DNA from 3 places in the Sinorhizobium sp. FG01 genome. Region 3 is predicted to be linked to each of the others. Evidence: predicted binding sites of a transcription regulator. Region 3 holds the regulator's gene; each other region holds the start of a gene.
What was found. Region 3 encodes LexA, which represses DNA repair genes until DNA is damaged. Its sites were predicted from a motif close to TGTTCNNNNTGTGTTCNG; they were not measured.
Positions count from the first base shown of each region.

Region 1: a site for LexA is predicted at 1,631-1,648, ahead of dnaE (DNA polymerase III subunit alpha). Genes of this name have one in related genera too.
Region 2: a site for LexA is predicted at 1,352-1,369, ahead of CO656_RS07745 (UvrD-helicase domain-containing protein). Genes of this name have one in related genera too.

Region 1 is NZ_NWTB01000009.1:60,665-63,937, forward strand. It holds gene dnaE (DNA polymerase III subunit alpha) at 1-1,392, opposite strand, end outside; gene CO656_RS30240 (hypothetical protein) at 1,689-1,847, opposite strand; gene CO656_RS16345 (DUF5680 domain-containing protein) at 1,910-2,377, shown strand; gene CO656_RS16350 (ABC transporter ATP-binding protein) at 2,391-3,077, opposite strand; gene CO656_RS16355 (lipoprotein-releasing ABC transporter permease subunit) at 3,092-3,273, opposite strand, start outside.
Region 2 is NZ_NWTB01000004.1:483,754-487,026, forward strand. It holds gene CO656_RS07745 (UvrD-helicase domain-containing protein) at 1-1,309, opposite strand, end outside; gene CO656_RS07750 (carboxymuconolactone decarboxylase family protein) at 1,437-1,847, opposite strand; gene CO656_RS07755 (cyclase family protein) at 1,867-2,688, opposite strand; gene CO656_RS07760 (efflux RND transporter periplasmic adaptor subunit) at 2,946-3,273, shown strand, end outside.
Region 3 is NZ_NWTB01000003.1:86,690-89,962, forward strand. It holds gene CO656_RS03145 (YrbL family protein) at 90-878, shown strand; tRNA gene CO656_RS03150 (tRNA-Cys) at 1,097-1,170, opposite strand; gene lexA (transcriptional repressor LexA) at 1,436-2,146, opposite strand; gene CO656_RS30105 (hypothetical protein) at 2,381-2,548, opposite strand; tRNA gene CO656_RS03165 (tRNA-Ala) at 2,861-2,936, opposite strand; gene CO656_RS03170 (sugar phosphate isomerase/epimerase) at 3,024-3,273, opposite strand, start outside.

The DNA.
Region 1 (3,273 bases), on a different contig from region 3:
CGCCTGCAGCGATCCGAAGGTGATGATCTGCGCCACCTGCTCGCGGCCGTATTTCTGCTGCACGTAGCGGATCACCTCTTCGCGGCGGTCCTGGCAGAAGTCGATGTCGAAGTCCGGCATCGAGACGCGCTCGGGATTGAGGAAGCGCTCGAAGAGGAGCGAGAAGCGCATCGGATCGACGTCGGTGATCGTCAGCGCATAGGCGACCAGCGAGCCGGCGCCCGAGCCGCGGCCCGGACCGACGGGGATGTCGTGCTGCTTCGCCCATTTGATGAAGTCGGCAACGATCAGGAAATAACCCGGAAACTTCATGCGCTCGATGACGCCGAGTTCGAAGGCCAGGCGCTCGCGATAGTCTTCTTCCTTGTAGCCCGGCGCCATGCCGAGCTTGGCGAGCCGCTTCTCCAGCCCCTCCTCCGCCTGGCGGCGAAGCTCGGCGGACTCGGCGCGCTCGGCCTCGACGGGATCGTCCGAGGCGCCGGTGAAGCGCGGCAGGATCGGCCCGCGGGTCTTCAGCATGAAGGAGCAGCGCCGCGCGATCTCCACGGTGTTTTCCAGCGCTTCCGGAAGATCGGCGAAAAGCGCTGCCATCTCCTTGCGGCTCTTGAGATAGTGATCCGACGTCAGCCGGAAGCGGCGGTCGTCAGAGACGACGGCATTGTGGGCAACGGCCATCAACGCGTCATGCGCATCATAGTCGGCCGGCGACGGGAAAAAGGCCTCGTTCGTCGCCACGAGCGGAATGTCGTAGCGATAGGCGAGCTCGACCAGCCGGCTCTCATGACGTCGATCATAGCTGCCGTGCCGTTGCAGTTCGATATAGAGGCGATTGCCGAACAGCTCGACCAGCGCCTTGAGGCGCCCCTCGGCAAGAGCGGACGAACCGGCCTTCAGCGCCAGATCGACAGGGCCGCTGCCGGCGCCCGTCAGCGCGATCAGACCATCGGTGCCGCCCGCCGCGAGCCAGGAGCGCGTCACCCGCGCCGCCTGATGACCTTCGCCTTCGAGATAGGCGCGGCTGACCAGGTCGACGAGACGGACATAGCCTGCGTCGGTCGCGGCAATCAGGACGATCGAAGGCAGCTTGGCGAGCTGCTGCGCGTGACCGCGCCGCTCCCCCTCCGCCTCGTCCTCCATGTCGATGGAGAGTTGGCAGCCGATGATCGGTTGCAATCCCTCGTCCGCCGCCTTCTGGGAAAATTCCAGCGCCGCGAAAAGGTTGTTCGTGTCGGCGATGCCGATGGCCGGCTGATCGTCGGCCACCGCCTTGGCGATGATCTTCTTCAGCGGCAGCGCGCCTTCGAGCAGCGAATATGCCGAGTGCACGCGCAGGTGAACGAATTGCGGATTCGCGTCCGCCATGCTCTGCCCAATGCTATCCTCGCCTGCCATTGCCGCACTCCGATTCCTGTTCGGTGCGAGGATATCCTGTTTCCCGCCGCGACTGTCCAGTCTTCCGGCCCTGTCGGGGATGCTTTTGCCAGGGCCGCAGAGCGGAGGACCGTGGGAAACGGTGGAGCGGTCACATGCCGAGTGCGATCACCGAGATGCTGGCGATGAAAAGGGTCATCGAGGCGAAGGCAGCGAGATCACGGACGAAATCAGTCATAACATGGCTCCTTTCGGCTATTGTTCTTTTTTTGTTCTATTTTTGTTCAATAGTCAAGCAAGCACGCATGAAACGCTCGTTATTCACCGGCTATGGTTAATGCAACCAAGGCGATCAGCGTTCGACGCGACTGGCAAAACGCCAGGCCGACCGAATCGACGAATAGGGTGGCGTCCAAACGCAAGGCCTTGGGGCGATCTGCCGCCAAAAAGGCTGCGGTGCGGAGACGTTTGTTCACTATTTGTTCTTTACACGCGCATCCTCTTGAGGCATCCTCAATCCAATACCAGGGGAACGCCCCTGATCAACATCGACGAACTCACAGACTTCATCGTCGAAGCTAAGGCTAAAACCTATGTCAGTGATGGCGCCAGGCTGCCGGCGTGCCGGACAGGCTCCCACGATATTGGCCATCAGCGCGGGGCCTGGCGTTATCTGGACAGCTACTTCGGCGGCAGCGACTTCGCCGGTCAGGAAGCGGTCTGGCACGACGGCAAGCCGTGCTGGGCGATGAATTATTTCGGCCGGATCGTCCGACCGGAACTGATCGATGCGCGACGGGCCGGCGCCGTCATCAAGGCGGCGCTGCAGACGATGTATCACGAGAAGCGCCACTTCCTCGGCGGCATAGAATATCAGCACGCCTATGGTTGCTATATCGACAGCAGCCGCGGCGGGACCGACCACTTTTCCGGACGCGAGACCATATTCGTCGATGGCGAAGAGGCCTATGAGCTCGATTATCGCGGCGGACTGATCGTGCCGTGAGCTTCCTTCCGGCCTATCGAAGTTCGATGACCTTGCCGTCCTCGATCGTCACGCAACGATCCATAAGAGCAGCAAGTTCGTGATTGTGGGTGGCGATCAGCGCCGCTAGGCCTGACTGACGCGCAAGGGCTTCCATCGCCTCGAAGACATAGCCAGCCGTCTCGGGGTCGAGGTTGCCGGTCGGCTCGTCGGCCAGCAGGATGAGCGGCGCGTTGGCGACCGCCCGGGCGATCGCCACACGTTGCTGCTCGCCGCCAGAAAGTTCGGCCGGCCGGTGTGCAGCCCGGTGTCCGATCCGCATGTAGTCCAGCAGTGCCCTCGCCCTCTCGGCCGCCTCCGCCTTGGACAAGCCGGCGATCAGTTGCGGCATCATGATGTTCTCGAGCGCTGAGAATTCCGGCAGCAAGTGGTGAAACTGATAGACAAAGCCGATCTCGTTGCGGCGGATCGCCGTGCGCCGGTCGTCGCTGAGGCCGTTGCATGGGATGCCGTTGACGATCACGTCTCCTTCGTCCGGATGTTCGAGCAGCCCGGCGAGGTGAAGCAGGGTCGACTTCCCGGTGCCCGAGGGCGCGACGAGCGCAATCGTCTCGCCGCTCCGCAGCGTCAGGTCGGCACCCTTGAGGATCGGCAGGTAGGTATCCCCCTCGCCATAGTGCCGCTCGACGCCGGAGAGCTGCAGTGCCACGCGCGCATTCATCTACGTTCTTGTCCTTATTCGTACCGCAGGGCCTGCACCGGATCGAGGCGCGAGGCGCGCCAGGCCGGGAAGATCGTCGCCAGGAAGGAGAGCGCCAGCGCCATGATGACGACGGAGATGGTCTCGTCGGCATTCATGTCGGCCGGCAGCTGGCTGAGGAAGTAGAGCTCCGGATCGAAGAGCGTCGTGCCGGAGA
Region 2 (3,273 bases), on a different contig from region 3:
TCAGATTGTGCTTCTGGCGCTGGAGCTGTTCGATCTCCTCGCCGACGGCGCGGGCTTCCTCTTCGGAATCCCAGGCGGCGTGCACATGCACCTTCTCGTCGTCCGGGTGGCTGCGTTCGGTGAAGAGTGTCTTGCCGAGCCGGCCCTCATTGTGGGCGATCAGATGCGCGGCGGTGCCGAGGATATGCTCGGTCGAGCGGTAGTTGCGCTCGAGCTTGATGACCTTGGCGCCCGGGAAGTCCTTCTCAAAACGGAGGATATTGTCGACCTCGGCGCCGCGCCAGCCGTATATCGACTGGTCGTCGTCGCCGACGCAGCAGATGTTTATCTGCTGCTGTTTGTTTGCGCTCACGCTGTCGCCGCCTGCGCGGCTGCGCTCCGCGGGGGCGGACGAAACGTCGTCCGGCCAGCCTTGGCTGGCTCGGGCTTCGCCCGCAGGCGTTTCTCTCACGACGGCCTTGCCGCTCTGCGGCCGCTGCGCCAAGAGCCGCAGCCACATATATTGCGCCGTGTTGGTATCCTGGTACTCGTCGACGAGGATATAGCGGAACTTGTCGTGATAATCCTTGAGCACGTCCGGATTGGCGCGGAACATGCGGATCGGGTGCAGCAGCAGGTCGCCGAAGTCGCAGGCGTTTAGCGTCACCAGGCGGTTCTGGTAGGCGGCGTAGAGCTCGCGGCCCTTGCCGTTCGCGAAGGCGCGGGCGTCGCCCTCGGGGATATGCGCCGGATCGAGGCCCTTGTTCTTCCAGGTGTCGATCATGGCGGCGAATTGCTTGGCCGGCCAACGCTTGTCGTCCAGCCCTTCGGCCTGGATAAGCTGCTTGATCAGCCGCACGACGTCGTCGGTGTCGAGGATGGTGAAATCGGATCTCAGCCCCACGAGTTCGGCATGGCGGCGCAAGAGCTTGACACCGATCGAGTGGAAGGTGCCGAGCCAGGGCATGCCTTCGACCGCATGGCCGACGAGCACGCCGATGCGCTCCTTCATCTCGCGCGCCGCCTTGTTGGTGAAGGTCACGGCGAGGATCTGCGAGGGATAGGCGCGGCCGGTCGACAGGATATGGGCGATGCGGGTGGTCAGCACGCGCGTCTTGCCGGTGCCGGCGCCGGCAAGCACGAGCACCGGGCCCTCCAGCGTTTCGACGGCTTCGCGCTGTTCCGAGTTGAGACCGGAGAGATAGTCCGGCCGTTGCGCCTTGTCGCGGGCAGCCATGGCGCGCGCCGCGATGCCGCCGGCGGCAGGGGCGGGTTTGCGCGGCGCCGGCTCCTCGTCGAAGAAGGGGATGTCGTCGAAACCTTTGCTCATGCGGCCCAATGTAGTGATTCGGGACCGAAAGGCCAGAAAGGATGTTCTTCTTTTATTCCGGAGTCTCGTCGGATTTCTGCAAACCTGTGGAAAGACAGGCGTTTTCAGCGCTGGTGTTTCGATGTCGCTATCGTTCGGCCGTGGCGTCGAAGGCCGGATCGACCGGGACCTGCAGCGCGGTCGCCAGCTGGTTGGTCTTGGCGGCAAGCGAAATGACGCGCAGCAGATCGGCATGCTCGGCTTCGCTCATCCCCTTTGCCTTGGCGGCGGCGGTGTGCGAGTGGATGCAATAGCCGCAGCCATTGCTGACGGAAACTGCGATGTACAGCATCTCCTTGACCAGCGGATCGAGCGCCGAGGGCGTCGCCATCACCGCCTTGACCTCCGCCCAGGTGCGTTCCAGCAGGTCCGGATCGAAGGCGAGCCACAGCCACATATTGTTGATGAAGTCCGATTTCCGCGTGGCGCGGATGTCGTCGAAAACCGCCTTGACGCGCAGGTTCGATTCGGGGTCGGACGGCGGCGCAACGGTGCTCATGATGCTTCCTTCCGAGGTTCTAAACGAGGGCGAAAACGCGCGCCGGCCCGCCGGTGCCGCCGCGGTGCTTCGGCGCGCCGAGGACGAGCGTTGCGCCCTTGGCCGGTAGCTTGTCGAGATTGGCGGCGGCTTCCAGCCCCCAGCGACCCTCCGGCAGCCAGGCGCGGTGGATGGCGAAGTCAGGAGATATGCCGTGATCGAGCGAGAGCGTGTCGACGGCAATGCCGGCAGCCTTCGTTTCCTGGAGCAGAAACTTGGCTGCGTCGACATGGAAGCCGGGGAAGTGCAGCTTGCCCTCGGCGTCGGCGTTGCGGAACTTCTCCGTGCCGAGATGGGCCGCCCAACCGGAAAGCATGGCGACGCAGGCATTCTCCGGAACATCGCCATTGGCGGCGATCCACGCCTTGATGTCCTCGGGTGTGACCTGCGCGTCCGGGTCGGCTGCCGCCCTCTCGCGAATGTCGACGATGCAGAGCGGCACGAGGAGTTTTTCGACCGGCAGTTCCGCGACCGAGAGGCCGTCGGCGGAGAAATGCAGCGGCGCATCGACATGGGTGCCGGTATGTTCGTTCACCCGGAGCTCGAACAGGTTGAACGTATGTTCGGCAAAGTTGAACTTCTGCTCGCGGAAGAACTGCTGCTGGCCGAAGAAGGTCGGAAACTCCTCATGGAGTTCATGGGTGAGGTTGGTGACGCTCGTATGGCCGGTGGCAAGCGCCGGCGGCGCGACCCCCATGCCGGCGGCCGCGGCGCCCGCCGATGCGACAGCGGCGGCGCGGAAGAAGCTGCGCCGCGACAACATTTGCTGCTTTACCGATTCGATCACGCATGCATCGCACATGTGCTTTCTCCCCCCTTTTTCAACGTCCGGTTTCATGAGGCAGAATAGCCGAGCCGCGGCGGCTGTAAACAGCGATCGACGAGCGCCGGCATGCGGGGGCGCCATGATGCGGACAACAAATTCTGCTTTCATTACAAATGCGTAATGATGGCGTTCCGAGATTGCCCGAAGGCGCGCAAACAATGATACTTGCGGCAACTCGGAACGTTCCGCCGGTACGCGCCGCGCTGGAGCGCGTATCTTATTCGGAGACATGCATGCGCTTTTTGAAGCAACTGGCGGTCAGCCTCCTCGTACTCGTCGTCGGGGGAGCCGCCTGGGTGCGCTTTGCCCCCGGAGCGGGTGAAACGCTGGGGGCGATTGGTGTTTCGCATCCGCTGATCGATGCGCTCTCCGGATCTGCGGGCGGCGAGGGAGCCGGTGGCCCCCGCAACGGCGGGCGCGGAGAAGGTGGGCGCGGCTTCTCGGACGCGGCGCTCGTGGTCGTCAGGCCGGCTGAGAGCGCGATCGTCAACAATAGGCTGAACGCCATCGGCAATGGCGAAGCAATCCGCTCGGTGACCGTGACGCCCGCTTCCACGGGTA
Region 3 (3,273 bases):
TAGAGATAGCGCCGCCAAGCACGCCGCTCTTGAACTTTTCCCCCAGACACAGTTTTTTTACAAAACTGTCACAATCCGGGGTTCAGAAAATGTTCGACGACAGGATCGAACTTTCCGACTGGCGTGAATGCGCTGCCGGCCATCAGCGCAGCATTTTCGAGAATCGTCTCCATCCGAGTGTTCTCATCAAGGTTCTGAAGCTGGGATCCAGAGAAGCAAGCGGCACACGCCAGTCAAAGAGGGCGTTTGCATTCCTCAACCAATTCAAACGTTTCGGGGCCTATCGAACGTTTCGGCGTGAAGTCGACGAATTCCTTGAGCAGGCGAGAAAGTTCTCCCTCGCGGACGCCATCGAACTGCCGATACCGAAGATATTCGGCTTCGCCCAGACCGAGTACGGCCTGGGGCTCGTGGTGGAAAAAATAACCAGACGCGATGGGAAGCTCGCGCCCACCCTCGCTCAGTTGGCGTTTTCGGGGCAGCTCACCGCCAGGCATCTCACGATGATCGACGAAATCTTCGAACGGTTTCGCCGCCTGCACATCGTCATGATGGATGTAAATCCCGGCAATTTCGTCGTTACCGATCGCCGCGGTTACGATGAACTCATCTGCGTCGATGGGACGGGAGAGAAGAGTTTCTTACGCATTTTCGCTCTCTGTCGCCGTGCGAACGACATCAAGCTCAGACGGATGCGTTCGAAGCTGCTGACGAAGCTGGCGAGAATATTGGAGCATCCAGCCGCGATAGACGGAGAACAATCTGTCCACGCCGCACTGATGCGGCATTCAAAGCCGACCGGCCGCTATCTGCGCTTGTCAACTGCCTCGCCGCATCCGGCGCTCTTGGCGGCGGTCTTGTCGAGCGTACCGGTCTAATCGCCTCAACAGCTAAAGCTCCGGGGCAGGTTCGCGCCAAGCTTATATGCCTCGGCAGGCGAAAAATGCCTCGATTCAACTTTGGGTCGCCGATCGACGGGCTATAAACATCGACCTGAGCTGTGGGAAAACCCTGGAGCAGATTGCTACCAGCCAAGGGCGTGGCACCGGATCGAGCACCTGATCTCGTGACGTAGAATCGGCAATTAGATGTGTAATGGAGGCCTCGCCCGGAATTGAACCGGGGTACAAGGATTTGCAGTCCTCTGCGTCACCACTCCGCCACGAGGCCTCTCGTGCTCGTAAAATCGAGCGATGGCGGGCGTTTAAAACGAATCCATGTGGAGCGCAAGAGGGAGACGTTCAAAAAAGACGCCCACAAACAGCTTTGAACAGGCCGGAATACGAGAGCGCTTCTTGCCGGTGGCATGGCGGACGCCGAGACCAATAAACGCCGGCCGCAGTAAGCGAGATCACGGAAGGCAAAGAGAACAGTTCTGTCGTCGCGACCGCGCGAAACGACCGCACACAGGATCGGCACAGGAACCCAAATCGGCCTAGTGATAGCGCCGGATCAGACCGACGAGTTTGCCCTGAATTTTCACGCGGTCGGGTCCGAAGATGCGCGTTTCGTAAGCCGGATTCGCCGCTTCCAGTGCGATCGATGCGCCCTTGCGGCGGAATCGCTTCAAGGTTGCCTCCTCGTCGTCGATCAGGGCGACGACGATGTCGCCCGGGCTGGCGGTGCTGGCGTTGCGGATGATCACCGTGTCGCCATCGAGAATGCCCGCCTCGATCATCGAATCGCCCTTGATTTCGAGGGCGTAGTGCTCGCCGCTGCCGATCATCTCGACCGGCACGGAAATCTCGTGCGTATTGTTCTGAATGGCCGAAATCGGCACGCCGGCGGCGATCCGGCCCATGACCGGCACTGTTATAGACGCGCTCTCGACCGGCGGCGTTGGCGCCGGCTTCGGTGCCGGGGGCTTGCCGAGGCTGCCCTCGATGACGCTCGGCGAGAAGCCGCGCCGCGGCTGGGCTGGGCTCGAATAGGCTTCCGGCAGCTTGATGACCTCGAGCGCTCGGGCCCGATTGGGTAGCCGGCGAATGAAACCGCGTTCTTCCAGCGCAGTGATCAGCCGGTGGATGCCCGATTTCGACGCAAGATCGAGCGCATCTTTCATCTCGTCGAAGGAGGGCGGGACCCCGGATTCCTTCATCCGTTCATGAATGAACAGAAGCAATTCCTGTTGCTTGCGGGTCAGCATGCGCGTCACTCCAGATTCGCGAAACAAATCAAGAACAGAAACTATCCGTTCCATATGTGTTCCGCAAGCACTTAATATTCCGTGAACTCATGCGTCGAGGCGCGTCCGCTATCAGGGCGGCACGGACGGTTTGCGGGTTTCGATGGTGGTGAAGACTTGCGTGCGGCAAGCGTCACACATAGGCGAGCGTTTGCTCACCTTTGACGACGCTGTGCATCGTCTTGACAAGCCGTCCTAGTAGGCGAGGCGCAGCCCGCCGGGGCTAAGAACGTCGAAGTCGGGTTCAGGGTAGGGGCCGTACCACTGGGTGTAGGTCGTGTTGCCCGTAGCGCCTGTCGTGGCGCATCCTGAAAGTGTGAGAAGAGCGATTAAGGCGGCGGCGATCAGAGATTTGAGAGGCATGGTAGTCCCCACTTGCGGGAGTTGCCGATATGCAATGATGCCAGGTGCTAAGTCTCTCTCAAATCAGGCTCTTTGGCAAGCGAGGGGCAAGGCGGGAAGACGGCACATCGGGTGGAAAACACCGCTCCCTCTGACTTCGGGTCGCTCGCTTCTTAACGGAATTCGCGTTCGCAATGGGTCTGCTGCGAACACAGTCTGAAGTGGTGGTCGTCCGAGGGTGACGAGCCACGTCGGATCGGCCCGCTACAGAGATGTCGCTGATGTCTTAGCGATGTTCTGTTACCTATGTCTCCGGGTCGGACAAAGGTCGTTTGGTGGAGTCGAAGGGAGTCGAACCCTCGACCTCCGCAGTGCGATTGCGGCGCTCTCCCAACTGAGCTACGACCCCAGCCGTTCACCTATATAGGCGGATTTGAGCGCCCGCGCCAGTCCCTCCCGGCGTCTCGCGTGGGGAGGATCGGGGCCGTCGTGGATGTCACTCGAGGAGAATTTGCTTGAGCGTCGCGGCGTCCTCGATGAAGGCGGCGGGATCGTCATTGGCGACGAATTCCAGCATTGCAAAGCGTCGCCCGGTCCAGCGCGATGCGGGGAGGGCCGTGAGGACGCTTCGCCAATAGTCGGATGCCGATGCCAGGGGAAAACGGTTGCGATTTCGATCCCAGGCGAAGACGTGGACATGAGATACATGCTGACCGATGCGGGCGACCTCTGCGAGCGCCTCGCCG